DNA from 4 places in the Virgibacillus tibetensis genome. Region 2 is predicted to be linked to each of the others. Evidence: predicted binding sites of a transcription regulator. Region 2 holds the regulator's gene; each other region holds the start of a gene.

Region 1 (5,970 bases), on a different contig from region 2:
TCCGTTCATAAGTAATGAAGGTTCTAATACAAACATAAACGGAACAATAAAACCAACCGATCCCAACCGGAAAGCCTCTAATCCCACCCGATTGGGATTACTTCCGGCAATCCCAGCTGCCGCAAAGGCTGCTACTGCAACCGGAGGTGTTATCGCTGAGAAAATGGAAAAATAGACGATAAATAGATGTGCAGCCATGTTAGAAACACCTAATTCGATAAGTGCTGGTGCTGCTAACATTGCTGTTAAAATATAAGCTGCCGCTACAGGCATTCCTATCCCGAATATAATACAAATAAGCATGATTAAAAGTAATGTAGGGAGGAGCATTCCTTCCGTCAAACCAAGAACAATACTGGTTAATTTCCCTCCAAGGCCGGTGGACATAATACCAGCTATTACTAGCCCTGCTGCCGCACAAGCAGTTGTAACGGCTATGGAAGATTTTGCTCCTAAAACCATTGCACTGACGATTTCTTTTAGTCCCATTCGTTTGCTTTTACGGAACCAGCTCACAATTACAATGGACAGGATGCCATAAAAAGCAGTTCTCGAAGCACTGTAACCATGTACTAGCAAAAATACTAAAACAATTAAAGGAATAAAATAATACCATCCCTCTTTCAGAACTTGAGTCATTCGTGGAATATTTTCTTTAGTGGCACGCGGTAAATCCAATCGCAATGCCTCAAAGTGAACGAGGGTTATTAACGACACATAATATAGAATACCTGGGATTATTGCAGCGATAACAATGGACCCATATGGCATTTGTGTTACTGCAGCCATCAAGAATGCTGACGAACCCATGATTGGCGGCAATATACTTCCTCCAGTTGACGCAGCAGCTTCTACTGCTGCAGCAAACGATGGCTTATAGCCTGTTCTTTTACTTACAGGAATCGTAAAGGAACCAGTTGTAACAACGTTAGCTGTTGGGCTTCCAGAAATAGAACCAAAAAAAGCACTCGCAAGAACTGCTACCTTAGCTGCTCCACCTTTCGATCTTCCAGCAATGGCTGTAGAAAGTTTGAAAAAAAACTCCCCAGCACCTGCTTTTTGTAAAAAAGACCCAAACAACATGAACATGAATACAAATGAAGCCGCAACTGAAATAGGGGAACCCCAAAGACCATTAAAACTGAAAGCAAGTTCATCCAAAAATTCGATGGGTGACATTTTCCGATGACTCCATAAACCAGTAAGATGATGCCCCCATAAAGCATACGAAATACCGATTAGGACAATACCTATAATAGGAAAACCAATAGTTCTGCGCGCCGCTTCCATACTTAAAAGTACAATTATCAATCCAAAAAAGATATCCAAATTTCCTAATGGATTCATAATAGGGATTCTTTCTGCAATACGCTCTGCATGGATTGTAAAGTATATACCTGCTGCAAGCGCAAGGAAAGCGAAACTATAATCAATACTAGTTGGGAAATTACCTGAGCGATTCTTCTTGGTTTTTTTAGGATAGCCATATAATAAAAAAGTTAGAACTAATATAAACGATAAATGAATTGCCATTTGGTTAATTGGATCCAATTTCCCCCAGACGACAGACCATATCTGGTAGACTGATAATGCAAATGCAACAATAGTAAATAATGGTAAATGAATCCCTGATAATTCACGACGGTTACCTTCTTTGAACCAAGGTGCTAACCTATTCATAATGCCCATAAATCCACATCCCTTCCAAGAACCTACAGTTTGGATTTTAAATTTAATGAACCAATCCTTGATCCTCGAAATACTTCTTTGCACCTGGGTGAAGTGGTACATTACCAACGTTTATCATACTTTCAACCGTTAAATTTTTAAATTCCTCGTGCACCGTACCTAGGTAATCAAGGTTTCCATGAATTGCTTTAGTAACCTGATAGACTTCTTCTTCTGGTACATCCTTATGCACAATTAAAATAGCTGGCGTGTTAACTGTATCTACATCTTCTTCTAAAAATTCATAACTACCAGCTTCAATCGTACCTGGTACCATTCCGAGATCTTCTGATACAGCTTGAATAATTTTCTCATCTATCGATAAAATTTGCAGATCTAGTGTTGTTGAGGCTTCGATAATGTCACTTGAAGGAACAGACACAGCGTCCCCGGTAGCATCGACACGTTTATCACTCATTAATTCAAACGTTTTTGCTCCACCTAAATGATCAACAGATCCGCCCCAAGAAATAATATCTTCATACGTAACACCATACCCCTGTAAAATACTTCTTGTGATCTTTTCACCTGCTGAACCCTTTTGATCGACAGCCAGGCGTAGTGGCGCCTGATTTTCCATCATCGCATCCAAAGAATTATATTCCATATCTGCCCTTACAATAAACTGATAATAATTAGAAGGTATAACTACACTTATTGCCCGAATATCTTCATAAGCCTGATCATAAGGTTCATCCCCACTATAAGCAGCGTAGCCAGTCATTGCATAGGACAAACCATACGGAATTTTACCCGTACCAACAGTAAGTGGATTTTCGACAATTCCACCTGGTTCTACAGTTACAAGTGAATTATTGTTATCCCGACGAATGGACTCTGCGATACCCTCCGTAAATACAGACCATGCTCCTCCTGTACGCCCGCCTATAATCGTTGTTTGAATGGAACCATTTACAGTTGATTCTACTGATCCGGATGCTTCACCGGATACGTCTGTCTTGGAAGGTTTTTCTTCTGGGCCCTTACAAGCAACCAATATTACTAGACCGATCAGCATTAACCCAAGTAGCAACCTAATTCTATACTTACGACTAAGCTTTTCTACTAATCTCACTTTTTTCTCCCCTCTTTCACTTGAAAACTAATATCCAATGCTTGAACAGAATGCGTTATAGTTCCCAGTGAAATATAATCCACACCTGTACCAGAGTAAGCAGCTAAATTATCCAGCGTTATTCCCCCGGAAGCCTCTGTCACAATCGAATCTGGTACACACTCAATAAATTCCTTAATTTCTATTGGTGTACGATTATCAAACATGATTACATCCGCCCCCGCTTCGACTGCCTCCATCACCTCTTCCTTCGTTTCTGTTTCAACCTCTATTTTAACCATATGACCAATTGTTTCCCGAACAGATTGAATAGCTTTTTTAATTGATCCAGCGAAAGAAATATGGTTATCCTTTATCATCACACCATCATATAAACCTTGCCGATGATTTTTACCACCACCTGTTATCACGGCATATTTATCAAACATGCGCAGCCCCGGAATTGTTTTTCTTGTATCACAGATCTGGATGGAAGGATCATTTAGTGCATCCACACATTTAGTAGTGATCGTGGCGATCCCACTCATTCGTTGGATTAGATTTAAAATAACACGCTCACCTGTGAGCAAATGTCTAATTGGACCTTCTACTTCTGCAATTGTTTCACCAGCAGATATCCAGTCCCCATCAGCAAAACATAAGCTAACCTGAATCTGTGAATCAAGTAAATGGTAGGCCTCTTTAATAACCTCTAAACCGGAAATAATTCCTTCTTCCTTAGCAATAAACACACCTTTACCCACTTGGTCGTGCGGAAAAATAGCCTGGCTGGTAATATCATTATCTCCAATATCCTCAAGTAAAAAGGACTGAATTTGAGTTCGTAATTTTAATTGATTCATTTTCTTAACCCCTTTAACGTTTATCATTTGTATTATTTTAAAAATCAACATGTGAAAATATTCACATTAAAATAAATAATTAATGCCTTAGCATTTGTGAACTCACCATCCGCCTCTTGGAACGGTTGATTGTGTAAATCCCTTTATGTCCATCCCTTCTACGTTGATTTAAAAAACTTAGGTATATTCAGTTGTCTTGACATCTATATTTACATAAGACTATTATAATAGCAAGTGAATTTTTATGTGAATTTGACTCTACTGTTGTAACATCATAGGATAAGGTATACAAGATCATAGTATAGATTAGTATTTTTTATACATAGAGGAGTAGATAAACGTGAAAGATCAAGATAAAATGTCTTCGATCAAGCGCCAAAATCTTATCATGAACATGTTAAAAGAAACGGAAAGTCCCATTACTGGTAGTGAATTTGCCAATAAAACGAATGTAAGCAGACAGGTAATCGTTCAGGATGTATCCATTTTAAAAGCAAAAAATGAACCAATCATTGCAACAAGCCAGGGCTATATGCTTATCAATCAGCAACAAAACGAAGATTTACAGAAATTGGTTGTTGTATGTAATCACACACCAGAACAAACGCAGGAAGAATTATATTGCCTAGTTGATCATGGTGTACTCGTAAGAGATGTGATCGTCGAGCATGCAGTGTATGGAGATTTAACCGCGTCAGTTATGGTAAGTAACCGAGCAGAAGTTGACCAATTTGTAAAACGAATAAAAGAAACGAATGCCACCTACTTGTCTACTCTAACTGAAGGAATTCATTTGCATACATTAGAAGCTGATACAATGAATAAAATCAATGCAGCATGCAACGATTTAAAAAAAGCAGGAATCCTGGTACAATAATAAAACCCAATTAAAACTCACGAAAAAATAGGGATCAATGAAAATAATTAGTACAGTCCTTTGTGTAGAAGAACAAAGTGCAGGGCGCCCGGTTATTGCCGTACGACCTGCGCCTGCACATTGCCGGTGGGTCGACGTTGCCGCGCGAAGCGGCGCAGTTAGTCGATCTTCCACTGCCCGTATGAGATTCACTCCAGAGTATTATATTTACTTGACTTTCGCCATTTCTGGCGATAAATCAAGTTCATCCAAAAGAAAAAATGCTCACTTCTGTGGGTATACCGACGCCTGAGCACAAGCCCGGCTTTAATCAGCCTTCCTTATCCCGTAGCGATTCGATGTTGACTTACCGTAAGGAGGGGCCATCCCGTTCGACAAAATTCGCCAAAAACCGGGAAGTTACAAAACTTATAAGGCTCCCATACCACCGTCAACTCTATACTGAACTCCTGTGATAAATGTGCTGTCATCAGAAGCTAGGAATAAAACTAAATTTGCAATATCACTTGATTCTCCATAACGTCCTAATGGAATACTTTTTGCTAATGTTTCTTCTTCTACATTCATTCCCTCTTCTAAAGAACGCATCATTCTTGTATTAACAGGTGATGGATGAATAGAATTTACTCGTACATTTGCGTTAGCTACTTCTATTGCTGCTGCTTTTGTTATTCCCACTACAGCGTGTTTAGATGCAATATAAGGTGAAACGCCTGGACTACCGTTCAATCCCGCTACAGAAGAAGTATTGATAACACTACCATCACCCTGTTTAGTCATGATTGGTAGAACGTATTTCAATCCTAAATATGTTCCACGTACATTAACGCTCATAACTTGATCGAAGTCCTCCATTTTTTGGTCGACAAGAGGAGCTACTTTCCCTTCAATTCCTGCATTATTAAAGAAAACATCGATTTTACCAAAATGTTCAACTGCTTTTTTAACATAATTCTCTACTTCAGATTCTTTTGAAACGTCCGCTTGGACTGTAAGTATTTCACCAAATGAAGCCAGTTCTTCTTTTGCTTTACTAAGTGACTCCTCAAACAAGTCTACTAAAACAACTTTAGCGCCTTCTTTTAAAAACCTTTCTGCTGTTACTTTACCGATGCCACCTGCTCCACCTGTAATTACTGCAACTTTTCCTGATAGTCTTTCCATTGTGTAATACCTCCTAAATTTTACTCTGAATTAAATTATCTTTAATTCATATTAATTATAACCCTACTTTAAAGATTAATCAAAGAAAATGCTTTCGTTGTATCTTTCCCTTCACATACCAGTTTTATTGCTTTTTAAAAATTTGTAAACCTACGTGTCCCTATTGAACAGAGACGTCAAAAATTCATGTCTTACACTCCAAACAGCAGTAGTTAATCAGCCTCTGTTTTAATCAAGGTACAGTTAAAAATAGTAAAGACACCATTTACTAGAATGGTGTCTTT
Region 2 (5,970 bases):
TACTAAATACCTGTGGATAAGTTAAAAAATGAAGCCCACTGCATTTCTGCAGGGGCTTCTGTTAGTTTTCCTGTAATGCAGTCCATTCTTCCATCATTTGTTCGATGTCCTGCTTGATATCGGTTGTCTTTTTTGTTATTTCCATGACTTTTTCATGATTTTGATAGATTTCAGGTTCTGTCATTTTCTCTTCCAATTGCGTCATTTCTAATTCCCGCTCTTCAATCAATTCTTCGAGCTCTGTAATTCGACGCAGTTTTTTCCGTTGCTCACTTTGAAGTTGTTTTTCTTCTTTAAAGCTAAGTTTTCTCTCTTCTGCCTTTTGAATTACTACTTTACTTTGTTTAAGCCTTTCTATCTCAGCTTCTTCTTCTTTTTTCTCACTATAATAATCATAGTCACCTAAATATACAGTAACACCATCTTGAAGCATTTCTGCAACCTGATCGGTTATCTTATTAATAAAGTACCGGTCATGGGAAACAAAGATGATCGTTCCAGGGAAATCAATTAAAGCTGCTTCTAATACTTCCTTGCTGTCAATGTCCAAATGGTTTGTAGGTTCATCCAGGATAAGCAAATTTGCTTTTTGCATCATCAATTTTGCTAATGCTAATCGTGCTTTTTCACCGCCACTTAACGACCGGACAAGTTTTAAAACATCGTCACCTGAAAACAGGAAATTACCCAAAACCGTACGAATGTCTCTTTCATTCACAGAGGGGTACTCATCCCATAGTTCGAGCAGGACTGTTTTCGAAGACGTTAGATTAGCCTGTTCCTGGTCATAATACCCAATTTGTACATTCGTACCAAGTTGCATGGTTCCACCGGCTGGTTGAAACCTTCCTAATATCACTTTTAATAATGTAGTTTTGCCGACACCATTCGGTCCAACTAATGCGATGCGTTCCCCACGATTAACATGAAGTTTTACATCAGAAAATAAAGGGGTATTGTCATCATCATACTTAAATGACAGATTATCTAATTTCAACACATCATTACCACTTCTTTTATCTACGGTAAACGAGAAGGACGCAGAAGACTCATCTCCAAAAGGTTTGTCGAGCTTATCCATCTTCTGCAGCTGTTTTCTTCGGCTTTGAGCTCTTTTTGTAGTTGATGCACGGACGATATTTCGTTGAACAAAGTCCTCCAGCTTTTTAATTTCGGTTTGCTGTTTATCAAACTCTTTTAGTTCCTGTTCATAGTCAAGTGCCTTTTGCTCCAGAAATTTACTGTAGGAACCGTGGTACTTCTTGGTTTTATGACGGGATATTTCATAGACAATCGAGACAGTTTTGTCCAGAAAATAACGATCATGTGAAACAATAACAACTGCTCCAGGATAGCTGACTAAGTAGCTTTCCAACCAAGAGAGTGTGTCGATATCTAAATGATTTGTAGGTTCGTCCAGAATTAACAGCTGTGGCTTCTTCAGTAATAATTTACCAAGTGCTAATCTGGTTTTCTGCCCGCCACTTAATTCATCTATAGGTGTACTATAGTCATAATACTGGAAGTTTAAGCCGGTCAAGACTGCTTTTATATCAGCTTCATACGTATAGCCTCCGCCCCTTTGGAAAGCTTGTTGAAGCCTGTCGTAGTCGTTAAGAAGCTTTTCATAGGCTGTCCCTGACAGATCAGCAGCTTGCTCCATTTTCTGCTCGATGGAGCGAATTTCCTGTTCCTGTGTGGTTAAATGTTTAAACACCTCGAGCATCTCAGCCCAAATTGTTTGTCCAGACTCAAGCGACATATGCTGGGACAGGTATCCTAACGTAAGGTCTTTCGGTCTGAAAAACTCACCATTATCATGTGTCAGTTCACCTGCCATAATTTTTAATAATGTTGATTTACCCGCACCGTTTCTACCTACGATAGCTATCCGGTCATTATCTTTAACTTCCATTTTTATATTAGCTAAAATTTCATCTGCTCCAAAGGATTTAGATAGTCCGTTTAATTGCATTAGTATCATTGCACTCACCTCATCTCTTCTAGTCTATCGTATTCTAAAGGAAGCTAGCAATAATATTGTGAAATTAATCACGACTTATTTCCATATTTCTGCTAAGATGGAGTAGAATAGAACATATACTAATGGAGTTGAGATTATGACAGATTTCACACATTTTAATGAACAGGGAAGAGCCCAAATGGTTGATATCAGTGGAAAAGTCGAAACGGAGCGAACTGCGATTGCCAGATCGAGTGTCCATGTTAGCAGAGAAATATATGAAAAAATCACGGAAAAAAAGGTAAAAAAAGGTGATGTACTTGCCGTATCACAAGTAGCTGGAATTATGGCAGCAAAGAAGACGTCTGACTGGATCCCCATGTGCCATCCGTTACAATTAAAAGGTGTAGATATTACTTTTGAATGGATAACAGATAATAACACGTATGAACTTATTATAGAGGCATTCGTTAAAACAAAAGGGAGTACTGGTGTAGAAATGGAAGCATTAACTGCCGCATCAGCAACAGCCTTGACTATATATGACATGTGTAAAGCAATAGATAAAGGAATGATCATTGGTCAAACCTATTTGATAGAGAAAAAAGGCGGTAAATCAGGAAATTATTATCGAGATGAAAAGAGGAATACGAATGGATAAAAATAAAATACCCCAAGCAACAGCCAAGCGTTTGCCTCTCTATTACCGATTCTTAAATAACTTGAATCAACAGGGAAAATCACGTGTTTCATCCAAAGAGCTCAGTGAAGCGGTAAAGGTAGATTCAGCAACAATACGAAGAGACTTTTCGTACTTCGGTGCACTAGGAAAAAAAGGCTACGGATATAATGTAGAATATTTACTTGGCTTTTTTCGCAAAACATTGGATCAGGATGAAGTGACGGATGTTGCTTTAATTGGTGTAGGCAACTTGGGAACAGCATTTTTGCATTATAATTTTATGAAAAACAATAACATTAAGATCAGAATGGCTTTTGATGCAGATACTGAAAAAGTTGGGACAGAAATTGGTGGTGTGCCCATCTATCATATCGAAGAATTAGAAGAGAAGATGATGAATGAGGTAAAAGTAGCTATTTTAACTATACCGGCTAGTGAAACGGATGGGATTACCGCTCGTCTGGTGGAATACGGAATAGCTGGAATACTCAACTTTACCCCAGCCCGTATTACAGTACCAGATCATGTTCGTGTTCACCATATTGATTTAGCTGTTGAACTACAGTCTTTGGTTTACTTCTTGAAACATTACCCGCTGGATACGGCTGAATAATTTTGAATGGGGGGTCTTTAAAGGCCTCTTTTTAGTTTTATTCTTTTGCATTTTATTTTCAACTAAGCTATCCTAAAATAGTTCGTAACTCGAAGAAAAATAGTCCATCAAAGCAGGGTATCGCGCCCAGATAAAAGTAAAAAAATTGATGGAGGGGAGAATGATGAGTAAATTACATACTAAATGGCTAGTTGTTATTTCCGTCTTATTCGGGACTTTTACGGTAATTTTAAATAATAGCATGTTAAACCCAACGTTGCCTATGTTTATGGAATTATTTGAAGCTGATGCAGTGGCGATCAGCTGGATGATAACGATCTTTATGGTATCTATGGGAATGGTAATGCCAGTGACAGGTTACCTGGGTGATCGCTTTGGTAAGAAACCCATTTATATGATCGGTCTGGCTGTATTTTTAATTGGTTCAATCGCCGGGTCCTTTTCTTCAACGTTGCCTATGATTATTATTTCACGTGCTATTCAGGGAATTGCTGGTGGATTGATGATGCCAATTGCTATGGCACTTATCTTTCACGCCTTTCCCCGCAATGAACGCGGGCTTGCAGTTGGAATCTATGGTGTAGCGGCAATGATTGCACCAGCAATTGGACCAACAGTTGGTGGGGTAGTAGTTGAATTCCTAGCATGGCAGTATTTATTTATTTTTAATATACCTTTTGCGATAGCAGGTCTATTATTCTCAGCGAAATACTTAAAACCAACCGAAGGAAATCCGAAATTGCGGTTTGACTTAAATGGCTTTATTTTGATTACAACAGGTGTGGGTGCAATCTTATATGCACTTGGAAGAGGATCAACTGTTGAACTGCTTCTTTCACCATTCAGTATTTCGTTAATTTTAGGAGGACTTTTACTGATCGCGGTTTTTGTTAAATACGAAAACAAACGGGAACAGCCTTTACTTAACTTGGCTATTTTTAAAATTCCAACCTATTCTGTTTCGATCATTGTTACAGCAATGTCATCCATTGGTCTCTTTGCGGGAATCTTCCTTTTGCCACTGCTGCTGCAAAATGTATATGGATTTAGTGAAATTGAAACAGGCTTATTATTTCTGCCAGCGGCATTAGTGAGTGGTCTGTTTATGACATTGGGCGGTAAAATTCTGGATAAGAAAGGCCCTCGATATGTGGTGCCACTAGGTTTGATTATCTTAGGAGTCTTCACATTAGCACTTGGATTCAATACGCTCTCTACATCTTTTTGGTTCATTTTAGCTATGAACAGTATCCGTAGTGCTGGGCTTGGTATGTGTAATATGCCAGCGACAACTGCTGGAATGAATGCTATACCCGATCCGCAAGTTGCTCAAGGTTCAGCAATGAATAATGTAATCAGACAAATCTTTTCTTCGTTTGGAATTGTATTTTTTTCCATTTACTATGAAGTACGAAGGGCACATTTGGTTACAAGGGAGCTGGAAATGCAACAAGCTACGCTGCAGTCGTTAAACGAGGCATTTATTATAGCAGGGATTGCTATACTGCTGGTTGTTCCATTGTCTTTTGTCATGAAGAATACAGAAGAGAAAAAAAGCGTGCAGAAGTCGTAAATTATAAAGAAGAAGCAGCAATTAGAGTCCACCCTTTAGGATAGACTCTTTAATAGGCTACTCCTTCTTTTTTTTCAGCCTTACATGAAGAGAAAGTAAACGAATACTGACTCCAAAATTAAGTGTAGCAAACAAAGCAATAACAAGCGTGGCTGCATTCCAAATCGTATCAACAGCGCTTAATACGGCAATATAGATGAAAAATATGCCCATTAAAAAATAGACAACTGCCAATACTTTAGGTGAAATCTTCATAATCTAACCTCCAAAAAAGATCATTTGCAGATCCTGAAGCTGTTGCTGCATTCTCTCGATTTCCTCTGGGGTTAAATTAAATTGTGCAATAACTACAATTGTATTCATGGCCATGTGTACGATGATTGGTACAATAATTCGTTTTGTCTTTACATATAAGAATGCAAAAACAAATCCCATCGACGCGTAAACCAATATGTGTTGAGGCTCGCCGTGGATGATTCCGAATATGAGCGCAGATAGTAATGCAGCAATAAAGAAGTTTGTTCTTTCATAAAGTCCCCCGAAAATTATTTTACGAAAAATAATTTCTTCCAGAATAGGAGCTATCACTGCAGGAATTATCATAAATAATGGTGCAGCACGAGCTACGTCCATTATCACCTGTGTGTTCTCAGACCCTGGATCAATGCCGAATACTTCGATCTCTATCATGGCTGCAACACCTTGAGCGATAAAGGCCATAAATACACCAAGAATGGACCAAAGTATGACTTGCCCAGTGGAAGAGGCATTACGCTGGCTTCCAGCCCGCATATCAGGTCTCATTATAAGTAATACGATAATCAGTCCTACCGCAAAGCTGAATATCGACCAGTAGATCACAGCATCAACTTCACTGATTGGTAATGTTAAGTATAGAAGCGGTGCGAATAAAATCCCCGAAAATTGTACAATGATATAGGTTATAATGACCCACCAATACCTTTTTTTCAAAATAGAACGACCCCTTTAAGATTTATGTAATCTTTATAGTGTATGTTTTTTATAGGAAAGCTATTTCTTCATACATATAAAGAATATTTTATCATAAATTCGGTGTTGGTTATAATAGTATGGTTTATATGGGAGGTTCACTTAATATAAAAAAATAAATGAGTTCA
Region 3 (5,970 bases), on a different contig from region 2:
GCAGAATCTCTTGATCAAATAAGGAAGGTACTTCTCTTGATGGGGATACACGTAGTTATTACCGGGCTGCGTCCTGAAATCGTTTCAACCGTTGTTAACAGCGGCATTGATTTTTCAACACTAAAATCATATGCCACTGTAAAACAGGCTATAAATAACCTTACATAAATTTATTTTAAAGAACAAAAGCGAACAGTCCCTGATGTCACTGCTCGCTTGTTGCTCTTTACATAAACACACTTTTTTCAATTTGTTTCATTTCGTAAAAGTATCCTTTTTTCTCCATCAATTCGTCAAAGGTTCCTGTTTCCACTATTGTTCCCTTTTCCATAACAATAATCTGATCCATCTTCTCCAGTCCGGTTAGTCGATGGCTGATTAAAATGACCGTATCATTTGTGGCTTGCTGAAATAGGTGGTCGTAAATATAAGCTTCTGTTAGTGCGTCAATAGATGAAGTCGGCTCATCTAGACACCATAATGGTGCCTCTTTAAGCATTGCCCTCGCAATTGCGAGTCTTTGCTTTTCTCCGCCAGATAGATTCCCACCTTTTTCCAAAACGTCACTTTCTACAGAAAAGTAACCTAGCTTAACCTTTTCTAACACAGCCTGCATCTCTTCATCACTTAACCCATCTTTTGCAAGCTGTAAATTATCTCGAATGGTACCATAGAAAAAATGATTTTCCTGTAAAACTACTGTTGAGTTTTCCCAGATGCTTTCCTGCGTTAATTGATTAATTCCTATTTTGTCCAGTTGAATATCCCCTTGATCTGCAGGATAAATCTTTAATAAAAGCTGCATTAATGTCGACTTACCGGAACCGCTGGGACCGACAATTGCCGTTTTCGATCCGGCAGCCATAGTAACCGACACATCCTCAAGTGTTTTGCGGGATTCACCTGGAAAGGTGAATGAAACATCCTTAACGGAAATACTTGGGCCCTGCTGAAGAGAGAGTTTATCCATACTCTTCTGCGGTTTATTCTCTTCAGATTCGTTCTTACTAACAACAGAAAACAATCGTTTTGCAGCTGACCTGCTATCCTCTAAATGACTTGGAAAAGCTGCCATAGGAGCAGCGTTTTCAAAAACAGTCAGAGAAATCATTACAAGCATCGCAAGGAATACTCCATCCAATTGCCCCTCTGTCACCAAAAAAGCCCCTAATGCAATAACTGACCATGATACAACAAACGATACGAATGTGTTAACAGACTGACTGAATATGAGATGTACGCCTTCACGTTCCTGTTCATCAATATATACTTTAGAAAACTGGGTAAGCTGCTCTTCCTTCTTGTTTAGTTGCTGGTATATTTTCAGGTCACGGAAGCCATAAAGAAATTCAGTTACTTCCGTTGACAGCTCCCCACGGCTTTGTCGGACATGCCGATAAATTCTCCGCTGGTTAATTGCAAATAAAACAGGAACAACAAAGGAAGTCATCACTAAACCTGCAAGTAGTATTAGTGCAATTGGAAGGGAATAAAAGGTTGTAAAAAATATTGTACTAAGAAAAACAATCAGCAGAACGATTGGCGGGTAAAATACACGTAGGAAGAAATTCTGTAATGTTTCTACATCACCAACAATCCGGGAAAGAAGATCTCCGCTTCGGTACTTTTGAAAAATCCCCGGGGCCAATGGTTCTAATCTATTAAAGAAAGAAACCCGTAAATTACTCAACATCGTAAATGTTGCACGGTGAGAAAAATAGCGCTCCGCATACCGGCCAACTGCTCTCGTAATCCCTAACAGTTTCACAGAAGCAATAACTAATGTCAGTGTATAAAGTGGTGGTGCCAGCGCAGCCTTCGAGATCAGGTAACCACTGGAAGCAAACAGAGCAACAGCGGCAATTCCTGTAATAAAACCAAAAAGAACAGATAGAAAGACATCCTTTTTCTCCACCAATATCAGCCGGATAATAATTACTAGATCCTTCATGAGACATTCCCTCCCTGCTGGACAGAAACCATGGTACGGTAGGCTTCGACTGTCGTCAACAATTCTTCATGTGTACCAGAAGCCAGTAATTCACCATTTTCGAGGAAAAGAATTTTATCTGCGTTCTTAATAGTATGGAGCCTGTGGGCCACCGTAATGACTGTAGCAGATTGTGACAGTTCTTTAATTGATGACTGCAATATCCGCTCTGTATGCAGATCAAGGCCAGTCGTCGGCTCGTCAAACAGAATCATTGATGGACTTTTCAAAAATGCTCTTGCAAGTGCAATTCGTTGTTTTTCTCCACCAGAAAGGCCTCTTCCAGCTTCCCCTACAGGTGTGTCATAGCCCTTTTCAAGTGATTCGACCAGATGTGAAATCCCGGCTTTTTCCGCAGCGTGTTCTATCTCGTTTCTTGTAGCATTTTCCCTGCCACCTATCGCAATATTTTCCGCTATGGTTCCTGAGAACAGGTATGGGTTTTGGGAAATGTAGCTAAGCTGATCGTACCAGCTTTTTTCTCTATAGTCGGAGCGTGACTCCCTATTAATGAGTAATTCTCCCTCCGACAAGGGAACAAGGCCAGCGATAACATGTAATAATGTGGTTTTCCCTGCCCCGCTTTTCCCAACAACTGCAACTTTCTCATAAGCAGCAACTTCTGCATGAATATTCCTTAGTGAAAAGCTGTCTTCGCCATATCTGAATGTCACTCCGTTCAGTAAAAGACTTGGTGGTTTCCCTTCCACTTCACGGTCTCCCCATGAAACAGGAAGGTCTGTCTCGGTCAACTCAGCTTCTATTTTCTTTGCCGCTCCCATACTCCCTCTTCCCGTATGAAAAGCACTACCTAAGTCTTTTAACGCAACATAGAACTCTGGCGCCAGCACCAGCATTAAAAAAGCAGTGAAAAAGGAAATATTATCGAAAACGATCAATCGAATAGACACTTCCAAAGCAATCAATCCCATACTAAGCATAGAAACGAGCTCCAGCATAAAGGAAGATGAGAAGGCTATCTTCAGCACTTCCATTGTGGCATCACGAAAACCCAGACTGCTTTTACGGATTTTTTCCTTTTGTATCGTTGCACGACCAAATAGCTTAAGGGTCGTGAGTCCTTGTAAGGTATCGAGAAACTGCCCTGAAAATGCAGCCATTTTATCCATTTGCGCCTCAGATTTATCTTTCGTTTTCATTCCTATTACAATCATAAAGACAGGAATAAATGGAGCAGTAATCAGAATAATAAAACCGGTATACATATGTTGTGTAAAAATAACGATAAGAATAATAATTGGCACAATGGAAGAATGTATAATCTGTGGAATGTAGCTGCTGAAATAACTATCTATTTCGTCAACAGCATCCATCATTACACTGACCTTTTGACCCGATTGCCCCTGAATAGATGCCTGCATAGGATTCCTTGAAAATTTATTCAAAAGGGATTTTCTTAGATTCCCTTTAACTTTGGATGCTAACTTGACCCCTGTTCTCCCACTTATATAGTGAACAGCCGCTCGTGCAAAAAGTACGAGCAGTAGGCCCATTAATAAGGGCATAATTTCTGAAAAGGAATCTTTTTTCAAAAAGACCCGATCTACAATAGAAACAAAGAAGTAAGCCTGCCCAACTAGTATCAAACCCGACAGCAAAGCAAAGACAACCAAAAGAACAAGTTTGTTTTTCTGTTCGTATGCTAACTCCTTAAGTTGAACCATAGCTTTTGCCTCCTGGGGAATTGACTAAGTGAATTAATTCACAATCACTTCCTTTAAGTATACCGAATTAGTCTGGGTGAGTAAATGAATAATAACCGTGTTAACATAACTGTCATAGTTTCCCGTTCCTGTTTAACTTCATTTATCTGGGGGAAAAGGATGTTTAGAAAACATTTTAGAATAGGAGGTGCAACAGATGGGGAAAGAAATTTTTGGACCCTATCAGTCGAAAGACGATGCAATTAATAGTGTAAACGGATTAGAGTTAAAAGGATATAAAGCTGACAGTATCACCATCTTTACAAATCAAAGACATACAAAGGAGCTAAAACAGCGCACGGACGTAAAGGTGGAGAGTAGTATTTCGGAAAATGGGGAAGAAAACTCACCCCTCGACAAATTAAAAAGAATATTTACGAATGACTCAGGCTCTCATCCACATCTTCATGACAAGTTATTAAATTCGAGTATATCAGACAAACAAGCAAAAAAGTATGTTGATGCCATTGAATCGGGTGAAATTTTAATCATTGCTGATAACCAACTGAGAATGGGGCATGATTCAACCAGTGATACGGTAACCCTAGAGGAAGCAATAATACAGCGGAATGATAATTAAAAAACGAGGCGAACAGTATCTTTAACTGTTCGCCTAAATGTTGTTTATTATCCTGCATACGTATTGACTACTTCATTCCTTTTTACTGCTTTTTGTTTAATAAGCTGCCTTACAAACCAGCCAGCAACTATGAGCCAAAGAATTGAACCAAGAATCATCGAGAATGTGTAATCCATATTGAAGCCTTCTGGTGCATAAAAGATATACGTACTAACAACTGCTGTCATGAATAAGGCAGGTATACTGCAAATCCAATGGAACTTAGAATTTTTCAGCAAATAAATCGCACCCGTCCATAACATAACGGTGGCTACTACTTGATTGGTCCAACCGACATAACGCCAAAGAAATGTATAGTCGATCATAGACAAAAAGAAAGTTGGTAAAGCAACAGGGATCATGAGTAAAACCAGTGTCCACTTACCACTCATATCCTTCTTCGTAATTTGTTTCAGTAAATCAGCTAACATCATTCTAGAAGACCGGAGTGCTGTATCTCCAGTTGTTATTGGCAGTATGATTACACCAAAGATTGCTAGAATACCTCCTAACGTTCCTAGTGTTGTAATACTAATCTCATTAACCACACCAGCAGGTCCGCCTGCACCAAGGCTCTCTTGCAAGCCTGCTGTCCCTCCGTAAAAGGCCATCCCTGCTGCCGCCCAAATTAATGTAATGACACCTTCGCCAATCATAGCACCATAAAATACTTTTCTTCCTTCACTTTCCTTTTTAAGCGTTCGGGCTAAAATTGGGCTCTGAGTTGAGTGAAAACCCGAGATCGCACCACATGAAATGGTCACCATTAATAACGGCCATATTGGTAAATTTTCCGGATGCAGGTTGTTAAGAGTTAAATTAGGAATTGGATTATCAAAAAAGAACATCCCAACCCCAATTGATCCAGCCATAAAAATAAGAATTGCTCCTAGAATCGGATAAATTTTTCCAATCACCTTATTAATTGGCAAGACCGCTGCAAGTAATAAATATGCAAAAATAATTAAGATACACATTGTAAAACTAAACGGTGTAATTTCTGTCATCAACTGGGCAGGTCCAGCAGTAAATGCTGCCGCTACAAGAATCATTAAAAAGATCGATATAACATTAATTATTGTTTTAGCATAGTTCCCTAAGTATTTCCCTACAAGTGTAGGATACTGTGCACCACCGTGCCTTAGGGATAACATACCAGAGAAATAGTCATGTACAGCGCCAGCAAAAATACACCCTACTACAATCCAAATGAAGGCAACAGGACCATATAGCGCACCCAATATTGCTCCAAAAATCGGACCGAGTCCAGCGATATTTAATAACTGGATTAAACTCGCTTTCCACCAACTGATGGGCATGTAATCAAAGCCGTCTTGCTTCGAATATGCAGGGGTCTTCTGGTTATCGTCAATCCCGAAAATTCGTTCGACCACCTTTCCGTAAACGAAATAACCCACTACTAATAACAAAATAGATATAACAAAAGTAATCATCGCTGAACCTCCTTTAAAAAGAAATTTATAGAATATTTTAATTCGAAAAAATAGAAAAGGCAAGAAATTTCGACATTGTTTTTAAACTATTCATAGTCAACCGCTTACATTCCGAACATTAGAAAATAAGTATTTAAAATTGCCGAAATTGATTGACAATAATCCTCATTCTGCTATGATGAA
Region 4 (5,970 bases), on a different contig from region 2:
TCGCCAGTATTCCTCCATAAATCGCGTCAGCTGGCTTCATTCCGAGTAAAATTGAAAAAAGTGTAATTCCAACAGCAGTTATAATGAATTGAAGGTACCCCAGCTTCTGACTCCAGATAGGGGTAAGAAAGGCAACGGGAACAAGTTGATACATGGCTCCCATTGCGATCATTACTGCGTAACCCAATAAAAGAAAATGCGCTCCCATCCAAATATCCGGGATACGAAACTGTCCAGCTGCTAACGAGTCACTGTTAAAAAAAAGAATAAATTGTGCAACTACTAATGCAGCAAGAGCATACAGGATGAACGCTAATGGAAGTTTGACATTGGTATCTGACTTCATGCTGACTCCGGGGATCATATTAATCACCTGTCTTAGTTATTATAATTTTAAAGCTTCCGTCTTCCAAAGCTACTGTTTCGTGCACGTACCCACGCTCGTCTAACTCCTCATATAAAAACATTGGTCGGCGATCATTAATAATTGATAGCTGTTCATTTGTAAGCAGCTTATCTAATGCTTTTAGTGTTCTCATCATTGGTTGGGGAGGCTCTAACCCACGATTGTCGATCATCATAAACGTTAACCCTCTATCCTTGTATAAACTGTTTTCCAATGCTTTTTATCTACCTTTTCGGACTTATTTTCAAAACCCTTTCTTCTTAAAACAGCATGCAGTGGCACTGGGTTAAAAGGGGCATGCAGAATAAAATCCTGCCCTTCCTCCAACTGCTTTATCGTGCTCATAATTTTATCAAATGGTTCCTTTTTTAATCGTAAATCTTCACGTACATCCAATTCTAAGAAAGCTTCTTTTATCGCCATATTGATCACCTCTTTCATTTTATATCTATATGATAATCATTTTCAATTAGCTGTGTAGTGATTAGAATCACATTAGTGGATCTGTATAAATCATGATTTAAATATAAAATAAAAAAGCAAACTGCCATTAATAACAGTTTGCTTTGAAAAGAGCTGTATTTAAAATAATTCATCTTCCAACGCTTCAGGTTCTACCAGGATATACCCATCTTTCGTTGTGCTGATTAAATTCTTTTTTTTCAATTGGGTTAATGTCCGACTCACTGTTTCACGACTCGATCCTATCATATTTGCCAGTTCACGGTTTGTAAACTGAGTAGTAATCCGAATTTGCCCATCGCTTAATTCTTTCCCATAGCTTTTAGCTAGTCGAGACAAAAGCATGATAATTTGATCGTATGTATTAAGCAGAATCTTCTCTTCAAGTCGGCTTTGCAGGTCTACAATCTTATCACCAAGTACACGAAATAGTTTTACACAGGTCTCCGGATGAGTGATAAGGAAGTTCTCGAACGAACTAATAGGTATATATATTAAAACGGCATCTTCATGCACCTCAGCATGTGCCGGGCAATCATCCTGTCTGAAGAACCCTTGGTGCGGAAACATATCCCCCTTCTGGAGTACATTAACAATCTGTTCTTTTCCATGGACGTCTGTTTTATAGATTTTTACTTTTCCCAGGTGGATGAAATAAACATTAGTTAACGGGTCGCCCTGCATAAAAATATGTGTGCCAGAACGATAGGTCCGATTTTTGGCAATATCAAGAATTGGTTCCATCTCAAAGTCAGTTAGATCTTTAAATAAAGGAAATGATTGCAAAAGCTCTTGTACGGATTTTGTATTCATTAAAACGCTCCTCTCTTTTTGGAACTTATATGAAGTAATGCTCTTCTCTTCTTCTAGTTTATCATGTTTAAACCGGGTACATCAGTTAAAAAGTATACAGCGTGATTAAAATCATATGTTTATGGTGTTTTTTCTCACAGCTGCGTTCAGTTCCAGAGGATAAAATATAGATGTCGAACAAATAGTACCATAATAATGGGGGGTTAATATTATGAACGAAATACAGTATACCGTAAAATTACACGCACCTGATATTGAGCCGAGATTTAGACATCCACGGATATTTGAGGTATTTGATGAGCTTAATGCAGGAGAATTTATGGAGTTATCCAACGATCACAACCCGAAGCCACTGGAGTATCAATTTATGATGGAAAGAGAAGGTACTTTTATTTGGGAATACCTGGAGGAAGGTCCGTTGCTATGGAGAGTGGCAATTGGAAAGAAATAGAAGCTTACTAGTTGAAGACCTCTGAAGTTTTACACTTCGGAGGTCTTTTCCTATAGGTGATAAAATAGCCACGTGTGACGATTTATTGACAATGCCACACTAAGTGAAAAACATCACAGCCATGGGAAATGGAGTATTATACAATGAAGACAGAAATTAATAGGAGGGGTCATATGTTTCCTCGAGATTATAATGAAAATCCATTTATTGTTATTTGGGAGCTGACACGTGCTTGCCAATTAAAATGTTTACACTGCCGTGCAGAAGCACAGTACCATCGGAACCCATTGGAAATAACGTTTGAAGAAGGTAAAAAACTAATTGATGATATATATGAAATGGATAATCCTATGCTTGTTTTTACAGGTGGAGATCCATTAGAACGTCCAGATGTTTTTGATATTGCTGAATATGCTGTAAAAAAAGGTGTACGTGTTTCCATGACACCATCAGCGACGCCTAATGTAACAAAAGAAGCGATGCAAAAAGCAAAAGATGTAGGTTTAGCGCGTTGGGCATTTAGTGTGGATGGTCATTGTAAAGAAGTTCATGACCATTTCAGAGGTACCAAAGGCTCGTTCGACTTAACGATGAATGCAATAGAATACTTACATGAATTGGAAATGCCTCTACAAATAAACACGGTTATTTCAAAATATAATTATGAATATTTAGATGAAATGGCTGAAATGGTTGAAAAATTAGGAGTTGTCTTATGGAGCGTCTTTTTCCTTGTTCCTACAGGGCGGGGTAAAGAATCCGATATGATTTCACCTGCCGAACATGAACGTGTACTGAGATGGCTTTATAAGCTTTCGAAGCGTGTTCCATTTGATATAAAAACAACAGCAGCACAGCATTATCGCCGTGTTGTAATTCAAAACAAAATGCGTGAAGCTAAAGGTATTAGTGATAAAGACAATATTTTCTATGAGGATGCACTAAATACAGGTAAAATTGGACAAATTGATGGATTAGGTCGTGCACCTAAGGGTGTGAATGATGGAAACGGTTTTGTGTTTATTTCACATACTGGAGACGTGTATCCAAGTGGACTTTTGCCGATAAAAGCAGGTAATATCCGCCAAACTCCGTTAGCAACAATCTACCGTGAATCGGAAGTTTTCCAAAACTTGAGAAACCCGGATAAGTATAAAGGGAAATGCGGTGTTTGTGAATTCCGGCATGTATGTGGAGGCTCGAGGTCTAGAGCCTATAATGTTACCGGAGATTATATGGAGAGCGAACCATATTGTGTGTATATTCCAAAAGCAATGCGTAAACAAAAAAAGCTGAAAGTATAAACAAAAGCTTCCAGAAGGATATTCTGGGAGCTTTCACCTATTTATGGATGGTGGTATTATTCTTAGCTGTTAGCAAATTGTTTTCACGGTAAGGAACTTTTTCTTAAACAAAAAACAGGTTGGGACAAAAGAGGAAGTATTCAGGGAAATCCGAACATTAACGCCTGAGCAAATGTATCGCTTCGACAAAATACTTCGCTTTTTAGTGGGCACGGCTTCAGCTAACTGTGTGAAGAAGAGCACTTCACACAGTGGATCTTCAGCTCGTGCTGTTCCCACAGGAGTCTGCGTATTTTGCTTACGCTAAGTTCCGATTGTTCGGATTCTCATTCTTCCCATTTAGTTATGTCCCAGCCTCTTTCACTTTAATTATAAGAATAAGATTACAAGGGTACCTACAATAAAACAATAGAAAGCAAAGTATTTAAGGTTTCCTTTAGCCATAATATTGATAAACCATTTTAAGGCGTAAAATGAAGCAACAATGGACGCCATAAATGCGATTAAATAAGGAATCATTAATGCTTCAAAATCAGGATCCGTGATAATATCCGTAAATTTTAAAACGGTAATTCCCAGACTTACTGGAATGTACAATAGAAACGAAAAACGAAGTGCAGTTTCCTGTTTCATTCCGACCAGCATTGCAGCAACGATCGTAGCCCCTGAACGGCTGATCCCCGGTACTAAAGCGGCTGCTTGTGCAAAACCAACGATTAAAGCATCTCTAACTGTTAAATCACCATCATTTTTCCTGCCACGCAGATTCCGGATAATCCATAATGCAGTACCTGTGATGAGAAGGGTTATTCCAACGACGGCAACAAAACTAAGCGCATCTTCAATATAATCCTCAAACAATAAACCGATAATGCCTGTAGGGATTGTGGCTACTACAAGAAATAGAATAAATTGAAAATCGTCTTTGGCTGCTTCTTCCTTTTTCGTCAAAAAACGAAAGAAATTTTGGGTTAAACGAATAATATCTTTTCTAAAAACAAGCAAGACTGCAATTAGCGATCCGAAGTTAACAAGGATCTCAAAAGAAAGTCCTTTTATTTCTATTTCAAACAGTTCACGAAGAATTACCAGATGGCCGCTTGATGAAATAGGTATTGGTTCTGAAAATCCTTGAAATAAGCCTAAAAATAAATAGGTAAGTAATGTCCATAGTTCAGTAATGTTGTCCATGGGCTATCCTCCTGTTACGTAATACATTTCATTTCATAGATAGAACAAGTCACCAACCCATAGGCTACTGAATAGTCTAATTGGGGAGGTTGATAATATGAATAATGATTATCATCAAATATACGAGTTATGTAAAAGTCATATGCATTCCTACGTACTTGCTGAGATGGTTGATGGTTCGAAAGTAGATGGAATCATAACTGGATTGGATGACGAAAATGTTTATTTTGCAGTACCTTTAGATCCAAGTGAGCAGCAATACGCAGGCTACCACGAAAATATGCCTCAAACTCATCACCGTGAAGAAAGATACGGAGGGTTTGGTGGTTATCCGGGTTACGGTGCACCAGGGTTCGGGTTCCCAGGTTATGGATTTGGCCGTCCACCCTTTAGATTCAGACGGCTTGTATTACCATTGGCTGCACTAGCTGCATTAAGTGTTCTGCCTTGGTATTAATATAGATCAAATCCTGCATAAAAATGAAACCCTTGCCATTTAGTTCCTTAAACGGGCAAGGGTTTATTCTACATGACTACTACTTTTATGTACATTGTTTAGTTAGTGTCTTCTTCTTTTAAGACGCCTTCTCCTAATATTACAACGGCAACTACAAGAATAGCGGCAAGAACCAGTGTATTCACTAAGCTAAACGCTTCATTACCCATACTGGATAAAACATAAGAGATAACACCACTTATTAGAACTGCCCACACTATTGTCATTATGTAACGCATAGTTAACACCTCATCTTTTTTTACAAGTAACCTTAGTTTTTCTTAACATTCTCTTATAGTTTACCAAATCAGTACATAAAATAAAAGTATAAAATTTATTTAAGTAAAGGAGGATCTACATGACTTATCTGGTTGTGAATTGTAATCAGTGGATTGGTTTCCATATTACAGAATCCCTGCTTGATGATGGACGGATGGTTCACGGGGTGATAAATGAAACTATTGATGACAGCCTAACCATGTTTTTTGGTAGAAATAGTTCCTTTACGCTTGCTGAACCAGTAACTAGCGAATTCTATGAGAATGCAGTTATCATTCATGATGTTAAAGATAATACAGAAATTCAAGCCAAACGTAAGATTTTTATTGATCCTAGTGACCGAGTAAAAGATAGTGACAGTATTGTGTCAATTAAAGCTCCTCTGCTCTTTGGTGAATGGATGCCAATGAATGAAAATGGTCTGTACAGTAATAATAAATTTATTCGCTTTGATTCACCTTATTTTAAACAAAACGCAGTATACATTAAAGACTTTACAAAATCTCTGTTGAGCTGGCTTGAAAAAAGTAAGCTGCAATCAGAAATAGTGGTAAAATCATCAAGTAAT

The links. The regulator Rex, encoded in region 2, represses fermentation and respiration genes when NADH is low (regulators of the CRP and FNR family bind a similar motif). The targets are predictions, from matches to a motif close to TTGTGAAATATTTCACAA.
Region 1: nadC (carboxylating nicotinate-nucleotide diphosphorylase) is a predicted target of Rex. The motif match lies at 3,695-3,712, and genes of this name have one in related genera.
Region 3: cydD (thiol reductant ABC exporter subunit CydD) is a predicted target of Rex. The motif match lies at 3,702-3,719, and genes of this name have one in related genera.
Region 4: QGM71_RS08920 (TIGR04053 family radical SAM/SPASM domain-containing protein) is a predicted target of Rex. The motif match lies at 2,234-2,251, and genes of this name have one in related genera.

The regions. Positions count from the first base shown of each region.
Region 1 is NZ_JARZFX010000008.1:90,095-96,064, reverse strand. Features, by position in the region: gene QGM71_RS15005 (TRAP transporter permease) at 1-1,689, opposite strand, end outside; gene QGM71_RS15000 (TAXI family TRAP transporter solute-binding subunit) at 1,733-2,803, opposite strand; gene nadC (carboxylating nicotinate-nucleotide diphosphorylase) at 2,800-3,645, opposite strand; gene QGM71_RS14990 (transcription repressor NadR) at 3,980-4,522, shown strand; gene QGM71_RS14985 (SDR family NAD(P)-dependent oxidoreductase) at 4,931-5,686, opposite strand.
Region 2 is NZ_JARZFX010000022.1:4,174-10,143, forward strand. Features, by position in the region: gene QGM71_RS20615 (ABC-F family ATP-binding cassette domain-containing protein) at 62-1,984, opposite strand; gene moaC (cyclic pyranopterin monophosphate synthase MoaC) at 2,121-2,624, shown strand; gene QGM71_RS20625 (redox-sensing transcriptional repressor Rex) at 2,617-3,258, shown strand; gene QGM71_RS20630 (MDR family MFS transporter) at 3,422-4,831, shown strand; gene QGM71_RS20635 (YdiK family protein) at 4,889-5,086, opposite strand; gene QGM71_RS20640 (CPBP family intramembrane glutamic endopeptidase) at 5,090-5,803, opposite strand.
Region 3 is NZ_JARZFX010000003.1:338,822-344,791, forward strand. Features, by position in the region: gene QGM71_RS09910 (STAS domain-containing protein) at 1-168, shown strand, start outside; gene cydC (thiol reductant ABC exporter subunit CydC) at 227-1,951, opposite strand; gene cydD (thiol reductant ABC exporter subunit CydD) at 1,948-3,675, opposite strand; gene QGM71_RS09925 (general stress protein) at 3,872-4,294, shown strand; gene QGM71_RS09930 (carbon starvation CstA family protein) at 4,342-5,787, opposite strand.
Region 4 is NZ_JARZFX010000003.1:130,368-136,337, reverse strand. Features, by position in the region: gene QGM71_RS08945 (hypothetical protein) at 1-364, opposite strand, end outside; gene QGM71_RS08940 (DUF2249 domain-containing protein) at 366-581, opposite strand; gene QGM71_RS08935 (DUF2249 domain-containing protein) at 587-829, opposite strand; gene QGM71_RS08930 (Crp/Fnr family transcriptional regulator) at 989-1,681, opposite strand; gene QGM71_RS08925 (DUF2249 domain-containing protein) at 1,893-2,132, shown strand; gene QGM71_RS08920 (TIGR04053 family radical SAM/SPASM domain-containing protein) at 2,306-3,436, shown strand; gene QGM71_RS08915 (undecaprenyl-diphosphate phosphatase) at 3,806-4,627, opposite strand; gene QGM71_RS08910 (hypothetical protein) at 4,725-5,084, shown strand; gene QGM71_RS08905 (DUF2929 family protein) at 5,183-5,362, opposite strand; gene QGM71_RS08900 (hypothetical protein) at 5,482-5,970, shown strand, end outside.